One region of the Comamonas kerstersii genome, then DNA from elsewhere that is predicted to be linked to it. Evidence: predicted binding sites of a transcription regulator. Region 1 holds the regulator's gene; each other region holds the start of a gene.
The links. The regulator LexA, encoded in region 1, represses DNA repair genes until DNA is damaged. The targets are predictions, from matches to a motif close to ACTGTATNNNNATACAGT.
Positions count from the first base shown of each region.

Region 2: a site for LexA is predicted at 3,138-3,155, ahead of B5M06_RS09500 (VRR-NUC domain-containing protein). Genes of this name have one in related genera too.
Region 3: a site for LexA is predicted at 2,886-2,903, ahead of B5M06_RS10340 (DNA topoisomerase IV subunit B). Genes of this name have one in related genera too.

Region 1 covers NZ_CP020121.1:2,616,088-2,621,631, reverse strand. Annotated here, with positions in the region: gene adk (adenylate kinase) at 287-943, shown strand; gene B5M06_RS12315 (asparaginase) at 1,001-1,978, opposite strand; gene lexA (transcriptional repressor LexA) at 2,047-2,718, shown strand; gene B5M06_RS12305 (hypothetical protein) at 2,822-3,046, shown strand; gene B5M06_RS17045 (hypothetical protein) at 3,086-3,250, shown strand; gene B5M06_RS12300 (ABC transporter substrate-binding protein) at 3,810-4,838, shown strand; gene B5M06_RS12295 (ABC transporter ATP-binding protein) at 4,899-5,544, shown strand, end outside.
Region 2 covers NZ_CP020121.1:2,023,435-2,028,978, reverse strand. Annotated here, with positions in the region: gene aptA (omega-aminotransferase AptA) at 1-15, opposite strand, end outside; gene B5M06_RS09510 (LysR family transcriptional regulator) at 126-1,118, shown strand; gene B5M06_RS09505 (hypothetical protein) at 1,091-1,411, opposite strand; gene B5M06_RS09500 (VRR-NUC domain-containing protein) at 1,402-3,105, opposite strand; gene B5M06_RS09495 (hypothetical protein) at 3,320-3,538, opposite strand; gene B5M06_RS09490 (amidase) at 3,682-4,980, opposite strand; gene B5M06_RS09485 (hypothetical protein) at 4,992-5,544, opposite strand, start outside.
Region 3 covers NZ_CP020121.1:2,210,516-2,216,059, reverse strand. Annotated here, with positions in the region: gene parC (DNA topoisomerase IV subunit A) at 1-754, opposite strand, end outside; gene B5M06_RS10340 (DNA topoisomerase IV subunit B) at 873-2,852, opposite strand; gene B5M06_RS10335 (MFS transporter) at 3,174-4,370, shown strand; gene B5M06_RS17010 (hypothetical protein) at 4,401-4,562, shown strand; gene B5M06_RS10330 (class I SAM-dependent methyltransferase) at 4,574-5,164, shown strand; gene B5M06_RS10325 (DUF2254 domain-containing protein) at 5,147-5,544, opposite strand, start outside.

The sequences.
Region 1 (5,544 bases):
CGCTCTCTTTTTTGATAGTTGCTTGCCGCTGTCATGGCTTTTCATCGGCGGATGAGAAAACCCTGACCTATACCCGATACGCATCACAGCAAGCACCCCAATGCATAGTTGTCAAGCGCCTGCGATGGCCGCACGAAAACAGCCTGCCCGTGCAAATTGGCCGCGCTGTAAGCCCCTGACAAGGCCGTGCGTGCTATCCTTGAGCGGATAACGTGCGGCTGCCGCCTGCTTTTTCCATCTGAAAAAGCCCCGCTCCGCCAAGAATTTCTACATATCGAGGATCTCCATGAAACTGATTTTGTTGGGCGCACCCGGCGCCGGCAAGGGCACGCAAGCCGCCTTCATCTGCAAGAAGTTCGGCATCCCCCAGATCTCTACCGGTGACATGCTGCGTGCTGCCGTCAAGGCTGGCACTCCTCTGGGCCTGCAAGCCAAGGCCGTGATGGAAGCTGGTCAGCTCGTGAGCGACGACCTGATCATCAACCTGGTCAAGGAACGCATTGCGCAGGCTGACTGCGCCAACGGTTTCCTGTTCGACGGCTTCCCCCGCACCATCCCCCAAGCTGACGCCATGAAGGCTGCTGGCGTGGATCTGGACTACGTGCTGGAAATCGACGTGCCTTTTGAAGCCATCATCGAGCGCATGAGCGGTCGCCGCTCGCACCCCGCTTCGGGCCGTACCTACCACGTCAAGTTCAACCCACCCCAGGTGGAAGGCAAGGACGACGTGACTGGCGAGCCTCTGGTGCAGCGCGACGACGACAAGGAAGAAACCGTCAAGAAGCGTCTGGACGTGTACAGCAGCCAGACCCGCCCTCTGGTGGACTACTATCAGAACTGGGCCAAGGAAGAGCCTGCCAAGGCTCCCAAGTACCGTTCCATCAGCGGCATGGGCAGTGTGGATGAAATCACCGCTCGCGTCTTTGCTGCACTGGACGCCTGATCCTCTGCGTGACACGCATTTGCAAAGCTGCCCTCGGGCAGCTTTTTTCATGCCTGTCTACAGGCTGTGTGGCGCTTGCTGCAGCAACGCCAGCATCAGGCTGATGCGCGCCTTGACGGGGCTGAGTGCCACCACATTGGCATCTCGCTCACCATCGGCCAGCACAATCACACCTTGCTCACAGCGCGTGCAGCGCCACACTGGCACGCCCTGCGCCACGGCGCGCTGCAATGCCTCCAGCAGGCGCTGGTGGATAGAACCATTGCCCGTACCTGCCACCACCAGGCCCTGAACCCCTGCAGCCACCAGTGCATCCACAGCTTCTGGCCGCGCCAGCGCAGTGCTGGTGACGATTTCCACCCACGGCCACTGGGCAGCAGGCCTATCCCAGACTGCAGCCGGTAGAGCCTGCTTCACAGTGCATGCCTGTGGCTGCAGCTCAGAAGCCCAGCGCACACGCCCTTCTTCCACCCAGCCTGCAGGCCCTTGCGCACCCGAGGCGAATGCGTTGACACGATAAGGATGCACCTTGCGCACCCACTGCGCACTGTAAATTTCTCCCACGGCGGTCATCCATACCCCTGCCACACTGCTGGCGGCACAGATCAGCGCATCCCGCAAATTCGCAGGACCATCGGCAGAAAGCGCGGTGGCCGGGCGCATGGCGCAGGTCAGCACCACAGGCTTGGCTGGCTGCAGTGCCAGCTGCAGAAACCACGCGGTTTCTTCCAGCGTGTCTGTGCCATGGGTAATGACGATGCCTGCCACATCCTCCTGTGCCAGCCACTTCTGGCAGGCCTGCGCCAGCTGCTGCCAGGTCTGCACATCCATGTCTTTGCTGTCGAGCTGTGCGACCTGCTCTACCTCCAGCGCAAAGTGCTCCTGCAAGGCCAGCTGTGCAATGGGCTGTAGCAGCTCAGCAACACCAATTTGCCCCGCCTTGTAGCCCACGCTGCCGCCCATGGCTGCGCCCTGGCCTGCAATCGTCCCCCCGGTCCCCAGGACCACGATTTTTCTTGTTGCTAACACTTGCATCCCTTATGGAACTGGTTAAAAATACAGGTACTGGATAAACACACAGTTATCCTTTCTGAAGGACAGGCATGGAGCACACCACACTCACCCCCCGGCAACAGCAAATTTTGGACCTCATCCAGGACGCCATTGCACGCACGGGCGCACCACCCACCCGTGCAGAAATCGCACGCACCCTCGGTTTTAAATCGGCCAACGCCGCAGAAGAACACCTCAAGGCCCTGGCACGCAAGGGCGTGCTGGAGCTGGTCAGTGGTACCTCGCGTGGCATTCGCCTGGTCAGCGACACCGTGCGCCGCATCAATGCCGCACGTGGCACCCACTTTGATCTGCCCATGCCTGAGATGCAGCCCATGCTGCTGCCTCTGGTAGGCCGCGTGGCTGCTGGCTCACCCATTTTGGCGCAAGAACATATTGACCAGAGCTTTGCGGTGGAAAGCAGCATGTTCCCCACCAAGCCTGACTACCTGCTGCGCGTGCGCGGCATGTCCATGCGCGATGCGGGCATCCTGGACGGCGACTTGCTGGCCGTCAAAACCACGCACGAAGCACGCAATGGCCAGATCGTTGTCGCCCGTCTGGGCGATGAGGTCACCGTCAAGCGCCTGCAGAAAACGCCCCATGGCATTGAGCTGCACCCAGAGAACCCGGACTACCCCGTCATCCACGTCCGCCAGGAAGAAAGCTTTGCGATTGAAGGTCTGGCCGTTGGTCTGATCCGCAACAGCCTCCAGCTCTAAACCGCCACCCGCTCCTTTTTCCCGTTTTGCCATGCTGCGCACACGCGCCGCAGGGAGAGTTTTTGCCTGCTCTAGCCTGTCCTCTGCTTCTCAGGAGACCACCATGTCCATGACTTTCTGCCAGCTGCCTATGTCTCGCATCACCACGGCCACCATGGCCAGCAATGAGGCGCACTTCTTGCCTCAGGCGCTGCCCCACAACGTGCGCCTGCTGCGCCGTGCCCACGACCCGGATCGCACCCGCTTTGTCATGAGCGGTCGGCTGTCAGACGTCTGCGCTGCTTTGGAACAACTGGCAGAGCAGGAGCAGCGTAATGTCTGTCTGTAGCGCAGGTACTGTGTGTACCTGACACAAGGAGCTCGCAGCATGAACACGCCAGACACTCCAAAGCCACGCCAGCCCGTGCAACCCAGCACTGGTGGACTGCTGGGCCGCCACTTCACCTACCGCCCCGCGGCACAGACCGATGTCCGCGTGACCTGGGAGCGGGCCAAAAAACAGTCGCCCCACCCGCAGCCGCCTGCACGCTAGCCGTCCTGCACTGCAGGCTGCCAAAGATGTGAGACAGCCGTCTCGGCCTGCCACGCAAGCGCCCACCTCCCCCCTTCAGAACAGCCGTGCGCGCCCATGAGAGCGCTACTGGCGCAGGCGGAACGACCACAACGCAGATCAGGCGCAGATCATCCACACCACCTCACAGCGGGGTTGCACAACTGCTTCAATCAGCCTGCCAACACCTGAATACATAGCAGCCAGCGCCTATGTATGAATGATTTCAGGCTCAAAACTATCTAAAACCCTGTTTTTACGAGCGCTAGCTGCTATTTATTTTTAAGCATTCGCTATCCACAACGGTAAGCGACGTGCACACATACCAGCGCTCCCAAGTATCTGTACCTCCACAGCGCTTCAAAACAGTGCATGCCATCACACTGACTGCACCAGTACAGACCAGCTGCGCAAGCAACATACAAAAACTGCATACAAAAAGCAGGCATAGCTTTTGCTGAATCTGGAGACCCAACACTGCCGCCAGCACCTCCATACCGTGCTGCGGCTGTTTTGACCACCACATACATCGGGAGTCTCCATGCACAAACGCACTTTCTTGCAAGCAACCGCTGCACTGGCGCTGGCTGGCAGCTTTGGCCTCGCTCATGCCCAAAGCACGCCCATCAAGTTTCTGCTGGACTGGCGCTTTGAAGGGCCTTCAGCCCTGTTCCTGCAGCCTGCCGCCAAGGGTTACTTCAAACAGGCGGGGCTGGATGTATCGATTGACGCAGGCAGCGGTTCGGGCGCAGCCGTGCAGCGTGTGGCCTCTGGCACCTACGACATGGGCTTTGCCGACATGGCTTCGCTCATGGAGTTCCATGCCAACAACCCGGATGCACCCAACAAGCCCGTGGCCGTCATGGTGGTCTACAACAACACCCCTGCCGCCGTCATGGCACTGAAGAAAAGCGGCATCCAGACAGCAGCAGATCTGAGCGGCAAAAAAATGGGCGCGCCCGTGTTTGATGCAGGCCGCAAAGCCTTTCCCACCTTTGCCAAGGCCAACCAGGTCAGTGATGTGACCTGGATTTCCATGGACCCACCGCTGCGCGAGACCATGCTGGTGCGCGGTGACGTAGATGCCATCACCGGCTTTACCTTCACCAGCCTGCTCAATCTGGAAGCGCGTGGCGTCAAGGCCGAAGACGTGGTGCTCATGCAGTATGCCGACCACGGCGTCAAGCACTACGGCAACGTCATCATCGCCCACCCCAAGTTGATTGAACAAAACCCGCAGGCGATCAAGCAGTTCCTGGCTGCTTTCACCAAGGGCGCAGGGGAAGTCATTGCCAACCCCGCAGACGCCATCCAGCACGTCAAAGCACGCGATGGCATTGTGAACACGGGCCTGGAAACCCGCCGCCTGCAACTGGCCATTGACACCGTGGTCAACAGCGCCGATGCGCACCAGGATGGCTTTGGCCGCCTGAACCCCGGCCGCCTTGCGCTGATGGCCTCTGAAGTGTCTGACGCCTATGGCACCAAGACCCGCATTGACCCCAAGGTTGTGTGGAACGACAGCTTCCTGCCTGCAGCCGCCGAGCTGGACATCCTGCCCCAGAAGTAAGCCCCTAACCCCGGTCTCCACGTGCCTTGTGCAGGTGGAGACCCTGAGCAAAGAACACGCATGCAAAGCGCTGCCGAACCCTATTTCGTCGATTTCCGTGATGTCTGGCTGGCTTACAACGATGAGCTGCTGGCCCAGAATCACTTTGCCGTCGAAGCCATTGACCTGCAGGTCAGGCAAGGCGAGTTCATCGCCATCGTCGGCCCCTCGGGCTGCGGCAAGTCTACGTTCATGAAGCTGGCCACCGGCCTGCGCATGCCTTCCATGGGCAAGATTGTGATTGACGGCCAGCCCGTCACCGGCCCGCTGAAGATTTCAGGCATGGCGTTTCAGTCGCCCTCGCTGCTGCCCTGGCGCACCACGGTGGACAACGTGCTGCTGCCGCTGGAGATCGTGGAGCCCCACCGCTCCCAGTTCAAGGCCAAGCGCAAGGAATACGAAGCCCGTGCACGCGCCCTGCTGCAAAAAGTGGGACTAGGCGGCTATGAAGACAAATTCCCCTGGCAGCTCTCCGGCGGCATGCAGCAGCGCGCCAGCATCTGCCGGGCGCTGATTCACGAGCCCAAGATGCTGCTGCTCGACGAGCCTTTCGGCGCACTGGATGCTTTCACGCGCGAAGAGCTGTGGTGCATCCTCCGTGACCTGCAGGCCGAGCAGCAATTCAACGTCATTCTGGTCACGCACGATCTGCGCGAATCCGTGTTTC
Region 2 (5,544 bases), 590 kb from region 1:
ATCGGTGAAGTCCATGGCTAGCTCCTGGCAATTGGTGTCCATGCAGGCATTGTTGGGCCCCAACTTACTTTTATGAATGCTGGCTTGCCCATGTTTACTTGCCAATTCATGCAAGTAAATGCAGCATGACGGTACGCCCCTTGCTTGGCTCCAGCACCATGCCCCACTCCCCTGCTACCACTTCCCGCCAACGTGCCCTGCTCGGTCAGGTCAGCGATATGGACCTGCGCCTGCTGCGCATCTTCAAAAGCGTGGTCGAATGCGGCGGCATGACTGCGGCCGAGCTGGAGCTGAACATCAGCACCTCCACGCTCAGCCGCCACATGAAGGACCTGGAAGAGCGCCTGGGCCTGGTGCTCTGCCGCCGGGGCCGCGCAGGCTTTGCACTCACACCGGAAGGGGTACAGGTCTATGAAGCCACCTTGCAGCTACTGGGTGGGGTGAATCTGTTTCGCAACCGCATCCATGAAATTCATGACAGGCTGGGCGGCAGCATTGAAGTGGCGCTGTTTGACAAGACCGTAACCAACCCGCAGGCGCATATTGACCTGGCCCTCAAGCGCTTTCACGAGCGTGCGCCAGAGGTGGAGATCAAGCTCCATGTCACGCACATGCACGAGATTGAGCGCGGCCTCATGGATGGACGCTATCAGGTGGGCATCATTCCGGCGCACCGCAGCTCCAGCAGTCTGGTCTACCGCGATCTATTTGGCGAGCACATGCTGCTGTACTGCGCGCCCGGCCATCCGCTGCATGGTGCAGACCATGCGCTGCTGGACTGGAGCACTCTGCAGCAGCACGCTTTTGCCGGACTGGGCTATCACTCACCCAATATGGAAGTCACGCGCCAGATGGGCCTGCGCCGCACGGCCACGGGCTTTGACCAGGAAGCCATTGCCACCCTGATTCAGACGGGCTGCTTTATCGGCTTTCTGCCCGAGCACTATGGGCGCTTGCTGGAAGCACATGGCCACCTGCAGGCCATTGCGCCCGAGCGCTTTCACTACGACTGCCAGTTTGTCGCCATGTGGCGCCTGTCCCCCCAGCCCAGCCGCGCTGCGCAGACCATGATTGAGTGTCTGGTGCAGGCTCATGCAGACAGTTCAACGCTGCTGTAAATGGAATGAGTGGGACATCTGCACTCATCACCACGGCAGGTCTTGATTTCTTCGAGCGTCTGCGTGGCGGGCTCATAGCCATCGGCGCGGCCATGGATGTGCAAGTCCTGCCACTGGCCCTGCAGTACCACTTCCACCTGATAGCTGGCACTGGCGGCCTGCCGCTTTTGCTGCACCTGTCTGTGACCTTGCATGCCCTGCACCGCGCTGGGTGCGGGCGTAAAGCGCAAGTCCAGATCGCCTTCGCGGGCAGTGAATGCGCACAGAGCGCGCACGCCAATGCTCATGCGCATAGGGCTGTGGCTGCTTCGGTGTGCCAGGTCACATGACACACCTGCGCAGGAATGCCGTGCTGGGCAAAAAACTGCAGCCAGCGGATCTGGTTGTCCTGCAGCTTGTCACCCGGTGCTTTGACTTCCACCATTGCATAGCGCTGCTCGGCAGGCCAGAAACGGATCAAATCTGGCAAGCCCGTGCGGTGGTTGCGCGGGTCGGCCAGCAGGCGCTCGAACATGCGCTGCAAATGCGTGGCGGGGATGCAATCCAGCGCCAGCTGCAGCACTTCTGCATCCAGCACCTGCCAGACCACGAACGGGTTTTGCAGGCCATGCTTGTCGGCAAAGCGCTGCACGATGGTGGCACGGTAGCGCCCGTCCTGCAGCTGTGCCAGGCACTGCGCAAACACATCGGCACGACGCTGCACAAAGTCTGGCGTGCTGAAGTCGGCGGGTGCGCTCTGGAACGGGTGAAAAAACGCACCCTGCACCGGCGCAAAAATGGCAGGCCAGCACAGCAGCCCGAACAGTGCGGTGATCAGCGTGTTCTCCACATAGAACACCGGCGCATCATCGGCATGCCAGTGGTTGCGCAAGGCAGCTTCCACACTACAGGCTGTAGCGGGCAGCGGCAGGCAGATGTCGATGCGCATGCTGTCTTCCACCACGGCAGCACGCGCGCGCTGCCGTGGTGCTGGAGTGCCTGTATGCCGCAGCAGGCGTGGCAGCATGCGCTGCAGCTTTTGCTGCTCTTCTTCGCTCTCCGGCGTTTGCAAGGCTGCCTGAGCCAGCGCCAGGGCGGGTGCATGTTCGCCCTGCAGCTCCAGCACGCGCACCAGCCGGTGGCGTGCGCCGGGGTAGCGGCATTGCGCGTACACGGCCTGTGCCGCTTGCCAGTCCCGGGCTTTTTCGCAGGCCTGGCCCAGCTGCATCAGCAGCCTGCTACGGCGGCGCTCCAGCCAGGGATTGGAGCTGGCACATTGCGCCAGCTGCTCCATCAATGCCGCAGCATCCACCGTTTCCGCGTGCAAAGCCTCGCGGCAGACCTGCATGGCGAGATAGGTGTCCACATTTTCACGGCACTGGAAGGCGCGCGCAGCCGGGGTGAGTGGCACGCTTTCATAGCGAAAAATGCCCAGGTCGGCCAGCACAAACTCCGACCAGTCCTGGCGCAGATTGCCAAAGAACATGAGCCTGAAGCGCTCGCACAGCGTGCGTGTACTGTCGCTAAGTCGCCAGCCGGTTTCTGTGGCCTCGGGGTGCCACTGCGCATAGGGGCGTGCGGGCAGGCCCTGCGCCTGCAGCGTCTGCAGCCAGTCCTGCTTGCGCTGCTGCGCTGGCAGTGCCTGCGCGCGCAGGATGTGCTGCAGCTCAGCGCGGGTGTACAGATCAAACAGCGTGGCCACGTCCATGTCGGCATCGGCCTGCAGCCACTGCAGTGCCAGCAAGGGAGCTGCAGCCTGTGCGGTGTCGCCAATCTCGTCGTACTGCAGCTTGCTGGCCCTGAACCATGGCCCGCGCCGCATCAGCATGCGCACCAGCAGGGCCTGCGAGGGCTGCGGCAAGGCATGGAACTGCTGTAGCCAGGCGTACTCGGGGGCAGCCAGCAAGTCGCTGTAGCGCTGGCGGATCCAGTCCAGCGCCTGGCAAAAGTTGTGCAGGTAATAGAAGCGGTGCGGCGCAATGGCAGCCGCCGCAGCGGTGGCAGACATGAGAGAGCAAGCAGCAAAAAACCGAAGGCAAGACTGTATAGAAAAACAGTGATTTACGGTTTGCGCCTATCCCACAGTGGCTGGTTTGCTACTGCAGATATAGCTGCCAGCGCTTGCTGCATCGCGTGAGAGCCATATTTTTTATAAATCCTGCACCTCAAAACAAAAAAGGTTCTTGCAAGCAAGAACCTTTGGGGGCCTCAAGAAACAAAGCTTATTCGTCGTCTTCGTCTTCTTCCAGCGCTGCCGCTGCATTGATGGCTTGCAAGCGTGCAGCCAGCTTGGGGATGCGGGGATTGTTTTCATCCGCAAAGTGCGCTTGCATATAGCGGCCAATAATGACACGGGCTTTGTCAGTGATGGTCAAGGACTTGGCTGCAATAAAGGCGTCAATGACCATTAAATCGAAGGGCGTTTCTTTGTAGTTTTGCATAAGGGGCGCGAGTCTAGCACCCGTCAATAAACCAAGATTGCCGCATGCACACTGCAGAAACCAGGCAGTGCGTGCTATAGAAGCAGGGACTCTGGCCATGGGTGGAACACCTGCGGCCAGAGCCCGCTGCTGGCTGGCTTGCGCTACGCCTGCAGATGCTGTTCCACGGCCGCAGCCATGGCCAGCAGCTGGCGGTCTGCACCGCGCTGGCCCACCAGCATCACGCCCACAGGCAGCTCGCCCGCCTGGCGTGGCAAGGGCAGCGACACCGCCGGCAGGTCATAGAAGTTGAACACCGAGGTGTTGCGCAGCATCAGCACATTGGTGGTGTGGAAGCGCGCCTCATCGCTCAGGCTTTCGATGGTCGGCGCCAGCAGCGGCACGGTGGGCAGGGCCAGCAGGTCGAAATCGGCCATGGCGGCATCGAGCTGTGGCAGCAGTTGCGCACGTGCCTGCTGCACACCCACGTAGTGCGCCGCGCTGATGGTTTCTCCCCGGCGAATGCGCGAGAGCACCAGCGGGTCCAGCTGCTCGACCTTGCCCTCTGCCAGCAAGTCCTGGTGGATGTGTGCAGCTTCGGCTGCGATCAGCGTGCCCTGCTCCTGCAGACGGAATGGCGCGGTGATCCAGTCCTCCAGATCCACATCCTGCACCAGCGCCTGTGCCTGCTGCAGCCGGGCCACGAACTGCTCGAAGGCGGCCAGCACCTGCGCATCGGCCTGTGTGAACAGCAGGCCACGCGGCACGCCTACACGCAGGCCCTGCACATGGCGTGGCACCAGCGGCTGCCAGGGCTGCTGGGCCAGCACGGCATCGGTCATGGCACAGTCGAACACGCTGCGCGCCAGTGGGCCGACGGTGTCCAGCGTGAACGACAACGGAAATGCCCCCGTACGTGGCACACGCGCCTGCGTGGGCTTGAAGCCCGTGACACCGTTGAGTGCGGAAGGAATGCGGATGGAGCCACCGGTGTCCGAGCCAATCGCGATCTCGCACATGCCGCGCGCCACCGCCACGCCTGCGCCTGAGGAGGAGCCGCCGGGAATGCGTGTTGCGTCATGCGCATTGCCCGGTGTGCCGTAGTGCGGATTGATACCAATGCCGGAGAAGGCGAACTCCGTCATGTTCGTCTTGCCAATCACGATGGCACCGGCAGCACGCAGGCGCTGCACGATGACGGCATCCTGCGCAGCAGGGGCTGCCTCACGCAGCACTTTAGAGCCAGCCGTGGTGGGCTCGCCCGCCACATCGAACAAGTCCTTGATGGACACAATGCGCCCATCCAGCGGCCCAAGGCAAATGCCTGCTGCAGCACGCGCATCGGCTGCCTGTGCGGCAGCCAGCGCGGCATCGGCATAGACACGGGTGAAGATGCGCATGCCTTCAGCACCTGCCTCTGCAATAGCCTGCAGCGCCTGCTGGGTACGTTGCAAAGCAGTCATGGCGCTGGCACTCATTGCGCTTCAGTGGCTGGAGCGGGAACGGGAGCTGGTGCAGTCACCACTTCCACTTCCGTGCTGGTCACCACCTCCATGCGCTGCATGGAAGCAGGCAGCATCTTGTCCAGCCAGCCAGCGCCCCATGCCAAAGCCAAGCCCAGCACGACGATCAGCAGCGCCCACAGCCAGCGTTTGGCGTAGTTGACTGCATAGGGGTCATGCATGGTGCGCTTGGCGTTCAGCGGCACCTTGGCGGTCTGCGACAGTGAGTTACCCAGAGGCAGATTGATCTTCATGCGGCCATTGATGGCCCAGCCACTGGCATCCAGAATGGGCCCCAGACTGCGCTCACGCAGCTTGAGCCAGGCAATCAGCATGCTGGGGCCCGAGATGGCCAGGATCAGGCCAATCAACGCCACTGGAATCCAGGGGCCCAGTTCAATGAACTTGCCAAAAATTGCCACCACCATGGTGCTGATGGAGCCCATGGCCACGCCAATGGCAGCTACCGTTCCGACGTCTGTCTTGCGGGCTGCAGGTGCAGCGGCAGGTGCTGCCGGTGTCGTG
Region 3 (5,544 bases), 410 kb from region 1:
TGATGATCTGGCCGCCGCCGGGGTAGTCCGGGCCGGGAATCAGGGCGTACAGCTCATCGTCCAGCATGGCGGGCTTTTTGATCAGCGCCACGCAGGCATCGGCCACTTCACGCAGGTTGTGGCTGGGGATTTCGGTGGCCAGACCCACAGCAATACCGCTGGCGCCATTGAGCAAGGCAAAGGGCAGGCGTGCGGGCAGCTGCTGGGGCTCCTGCGTGGAGCCGTCGTAGTTGGGCACAAAGTTCACCGTGCCTTCGTCGATTTCATCGAGCAGCAGCGTGGTGATTTTGCTCAGGCGCGCTTCGGTGTAGCGCATGGCGGCTGCGCCGTCACCGTCGCGGCTGCCGAAGTTGCCCTGGCCGTCAATCAGCGGGTAGCGCTGGCTGAAGTCCTGCGCCATGCGCACCAGCGCGTCGTAGGCAGACTGGTCACCGTGGGGGTGAAAGCGGCCCAGCACGTCACCGACCACACGGGCGGATTTGACGGGCTTGGCAGGGGTGTTGTTGTTGGTGCCGGAGTAGCTCAGGCCCATGCGGCCCATGGCGTACAGAATGCGGCGCTGCACGGGCTTCATGCCATCGGCCACATCAGGCAGGGCACGGCCCTTGACCACGCTCAGCGCGTATTCCAGATAGGCACGGCGGGCGTACTGGCCCAGCTCCAGCGCATCACCGGCGGCCTGCGTGGCCAGATCGAGCAAAGGTGCTGCTACGGTAGAGGGTTGAACTGCTTCGACTTCGGGTTGATCGCTCATACGTATGTCGGGGGTGGGCTGCTGCCGGGGCAGCAAGCCTTGTCAGATAAGGCAGTGCGCATGGTGGCGCACTGCTGCTGAAAAAAGAAAAAGGCGACAGGCCGTGGCGGGCACGGGCTCAGATGTCCACTTCCACATCGTTGCCGTGCAGTTCCATCAGCTCGCGGCGTGCGGCGGCTTCGCCCTTGCCCATGAGCTGACCGAAGATGAGCTCGGAAGTGGCGAGGTCCAGATCCTCCACCTGCACGGGCAGCAGGCGGCGCGTGTCGGGGTTGAGGGTGGTTTCCCACAGCTGCTCGGCGTTCATCTCGCCCAGGCCCTTGAAACGGCTGATCTGGCACTTCTCGCGTGCCACACCTTCCTTGGCGGCCTTGTCGAGGATAGCGTTCAGTTCGCCCTCGTCCAGCGCATAGACCTTGGCCGCAGGCTTTTTGCCGCGCGCAGGCACGTCCACCCGGAACAGCGGCGGCAGGGCGATGTAGACATGGCCTGTCTCGATGAGCTTGGGGAAGTGCTTGAAGAAGAGTGTCAGCAGCAGCACCTGGATGTGGGAGCCGTCCACATCCGCATCGCTCAAGATGCAGATCTTGCCGTAGCGCAGGCCGGACAGGTCAGGCTCGTCATCGGGGCCATGGGGGTCTACGCCAATCGCTACAGAAATGTCGTGCACTTCGTTGTTGGCAAACAGGCGGTCGCGCTCCACTTCCCAGGTGTTGAGCACCTTGCCGCGCAGGGGCAGGATGGCCTGGGTTTCCTTGTCGCGGCCCATCTTGGCCGAACCACCGGCGGAGTCGCCCTCCACCAGAAACACTTCATTGACGGAGATGTCGCGGCTTTCGCAGTCGGTGAGCTTGCCGGGCAGCACGGCCACGCCGGAGCCCTTGCGCTTTTCCACCTTCTGACCCGCTTTCTGGCGGGTCTGGGCAGCCTTGATGGCCAGCTCTGCAATCTTTTTGCCGTGCTCCACATTGGCGTTGAGCCACAGCTCCATGGCGGGCTTCACAAAGCTGGAGACCAGACGCACGGCGTCACGACTGTTAAGCTTTTCCTTGACCTGGCCCTGGAACTGCGGGTCCAGCACCTTGGCCGAGAGCACAAAGCTGGCACGGGCGAAGACGTCATCAGGCATGAGCTTGACGCCCTTGGGCAGCAGCGCATGCAGCTCGATAAAGCTTTTCACAGCCTGGAACAGACCATCGCGCAGGCCGCTTTCATGCGTGCCGCCTGCGGTGGTGGGAATCAGGTTCACATAGCTTTCGCGCACGGGCGTGCCCAACTCGGTAAAGGCCAGGCACCAGGCGGCGCCTTCGCCTTCGCTGAAGGTGTCGCTGTGCTTGTCGGCATAAGCTTCGCCTTCGAGCAGCGGGATGACGGGGTCGGCATTCAGCGTCTGCGAGAGGTAGTCCTTCAGGCCACCCTTGTACTGCCACTGCTGAACGTCCTTGTTCTTTTCGTTGGTCAGCGTCACGCTCACACCGGGCATGAGCACGGCCTTGGAGCGCAGCAGGTGCACCAGCTCATGCATGGGCAGGTTGGCGCTGTCAAAGTATTTGGCATCCGGCCACACACGCACCGTGGTGCCGTGCTTGCGGTCGCCGCTGGCCATGTCGCGGGTGGTCAAGGGTTCAACCACATCACCGCCAGCAAAGGCCAGAGAAGCGACCTGACCGTCGCGGTGCACCGTCACTTCCAGGCGCGTGGCCAGAGCGTTCGTCACCGAGACGCCCACGCCGTGCAGACCGCCGGAGAAGCTGTACGCGCCGCCATTGCCTTTGTCGAACTTGCCGCCAGCGTGCAGGCGTGTAAAGACCAGCTCCACCACGGGAGCGTTTTCTTCAGGGTGCAGGCCAAAGGGAATGCCGCGGCCATCGTCTTCCACACTGACGGAGCCGTCGCTGTGCAATGTGACCTTGATTTTTTTACCGTATCCGGCCAGTGCTTCGTCCGCCGCGTTGTCGATCACCTCCTGCACGATGTGCAGGGGGTTGTCGGTGCGGGTGTACATGCCGGGGCGTTGCTTGACGGGCTCCAGGCCCTTGAGAACACGGATTGAGCCTTCCGAATAGGCGGATGCAGAAGTAGAGGGTTTAGCTGCCATGGGGGCGGATTGTAGTTCCGGCCACAGCTCAGTGCTGGATAAATTCACAGTAACCAATCGTCGACTCCGGCTGCAATAGGGCACATGGCCCCGCATGGGCACCGCTCACGCCCATGCCGCATGCCAGCTGAACAGGCCCACAGGCGGGCATGGCTGCACCGGATGGCGGCGGGGGTGAACGGGTCTGAAAACGTCCATCGTGCCATTCGATGGCAGCTTTGTGCAATGCATATCGCGCAGGTTGCAGCTTTTGCAAACGCATTTCGCTACATTGCTGTCATGCAAAACCATACACAACAAACGACGCCGCAACGCCTGCCCATGCTGCAGGTGCTGCTGTGCGGCGGCATGGTCGTCACCCTGTCCATGGGCATTCGCCACGGCTTCGGCCTGTGGCTGCAGCCCATTACGCAGGACATGGGCTGGACGCGTGAGAGCTTCTCGCTGGCCATTGCCATCCAGAACCTGTCCTGGGGCATTTTTGGCATTTTCATCGGCATGATTGCCGACCGCATGGGGGCCTTCAAAGTGCTCATTGGCGGAGCCATCCTCTACGCACTGGGGCTGGTGGGCATGGCGCTGGCCCCCACCACGCTGCTGTTTGCGCTGTTTGCCGGGCTGATGATTGGCATGGCCCAGGCAGGCACGACCTACGCCGTGGTCTATGGTGTGCTGGGGCGGCAGATTCCCCCGGAGCGGCGCAGCTGGGCCATGGGGGTGACGGCGGCGGCGGGCTCATTTGGCCAGTTCTTCATGGTGCCGGTAGAGGGCGGCCTGATCAGCGCCTTTGGCTGGAGCAATGCGCTGATGATTCTGGCGGTGATGGCCCTCATCATTGCCGTACTGGCCTTTGGCCTGCGTGAGCCGGGCTTTGCCTCAGGCAAACCCGTGCAGCGCCAGCAGTCCACCCTGCAGGCCTTCAAGGAGGCATGGACCAACCCCAGCTTTGTGCTGCTGACGGCGGGCTACTTTGTCTGCGGCTTTCAGGTGATGTTTATTGGTGTGCACATGCCCAGCTACCTCAAGGACTTTGGCATGTCGCCCCATGTGGCCAGCGTGGGGCTGGCGCTGGTGGGGCTGTTCAATATCTTTGGCACCTATCTGGCGGGCAATCTGGGCCAGAAGTACCCTATGCGCAAGCGCTATGTGCTGGCAGGCATCTACGGCATGCGCTCGGTAGTCACGGTGCTGTTCCTGCTGACTCCGCTGTCGGACTGGTCGGTCTACCTGTTCACCGCAGCCATGGGTTTTCTGTGGCTGTCTACCGTGCCGCTGACGAACGCCACGATTGCACAGATCTTTGGCGTGCAACACCTGTCCATGCTGGGTGGCTTTGTGTTCTGCAGCCACCAGATTGGCAGCTTCATGGGCGTGTGGCTGGGCGGCTATCTGTATGACATCAATGGCAATTACGACATGGTCTGGTATCTGTCGATTGCGCTGGGCGTATTTGCCGCCCTCGTCAACCTGCCCGTGCGTGAAGCGCCACTGCAGCGTCAGGCAGCAACGGCGGCGTAAGCTGCAGCCACTGCTGTCACAATAACAGGCATGTCCACCACCTCTCCCCCCTCCTCCATGCCCAGACTGCCCGCGTGGCTGCGCGGCGTGATCTGGGTGGTGGTCTGCCTGGCCCTGCTGGCCGTATTTGCCATGTACCTGCAGCCCGACTTCATGCTGACGCTGGCAGACCAGGTCTGGGCCTGCTTCTGACCCCACACCCCATGACTTGTTCTATTGCTTTGCCGCAGGGCAGCACGCCTGCGACCGCACCTTCTGCACTGTCTGCACTTTCTGCCCCTTCTGAATGGGTGCAGCGCTTTGCCCATCTGCTGCCTGCAGGCGCACAGGTGCTGGACGTGGCCTGCGGCAATGGCCGCCATGCCAGCTTTCTGGCGGCACTGGGCCACCATGTCACCGGTATTGACCGCAATCCGCAAGCCCTGGCACAGCTGCCTGCCAGCGTGCGCGCCATTGAAGCGGATATTGAAAACGGCCCCTGGCCCCTGCCCGGCCAGCAGTTTGATGCCGTGGTGGTGACCAACTACCTGTGGCGGCCGCTGTGGCCCCAGGTGCTGGGCAGCGTGCGCGATGGTGGCCTGCTGATCTATGAAACCTTTGGCCAGGGCAATGCCGCCTACGGCAAGCCCTCGCGCCCAGACTTTCTGCTGGCCCCCGGCGAGCTGCTGCAGGTGTGCAGCGGCTGGCAGGTGGTGGTCTATGAGCACGGCCTGCGCCACAGCCCAGAGCGCGTCGTGCAGCGCATTGCAGCCGTCAAAGACGCGGCGGCTGCGCCCTCAGCTTTGCTGCCTTAACTCCTGCACCAGGGCATGCAGGCGCTGCTTGTCGTGCTCCAGTGCCATGGCCACATCGGCACGCGCCAGCGCCAGTTCAGCCTGTTCGCGCGCGGCTTGCCGGAATTCGCCATGGCCAATGCGCCCTAGCGCCGCCAGTGACTTTTGCAGGCGCAGCTGAATTTCCACCAGCCCTGCGCCATCGCGTGCCATGAGCATGAAGGCGTCATCGAACAGGTCTGCGCTGCGCAGCGGGGGCACGAAGATCTCCGGGTAGTCAGCAGCAATTTCCTGCGCCTCGCGCTCACGCAGCCCCTGCGCCCAGACACTGAGCAGCCGGGTGCTGCGCGCAATCACGTCCAGCGCCGTGCCCGGGTCATTGGTGGCAGGAGAGAGTGCCC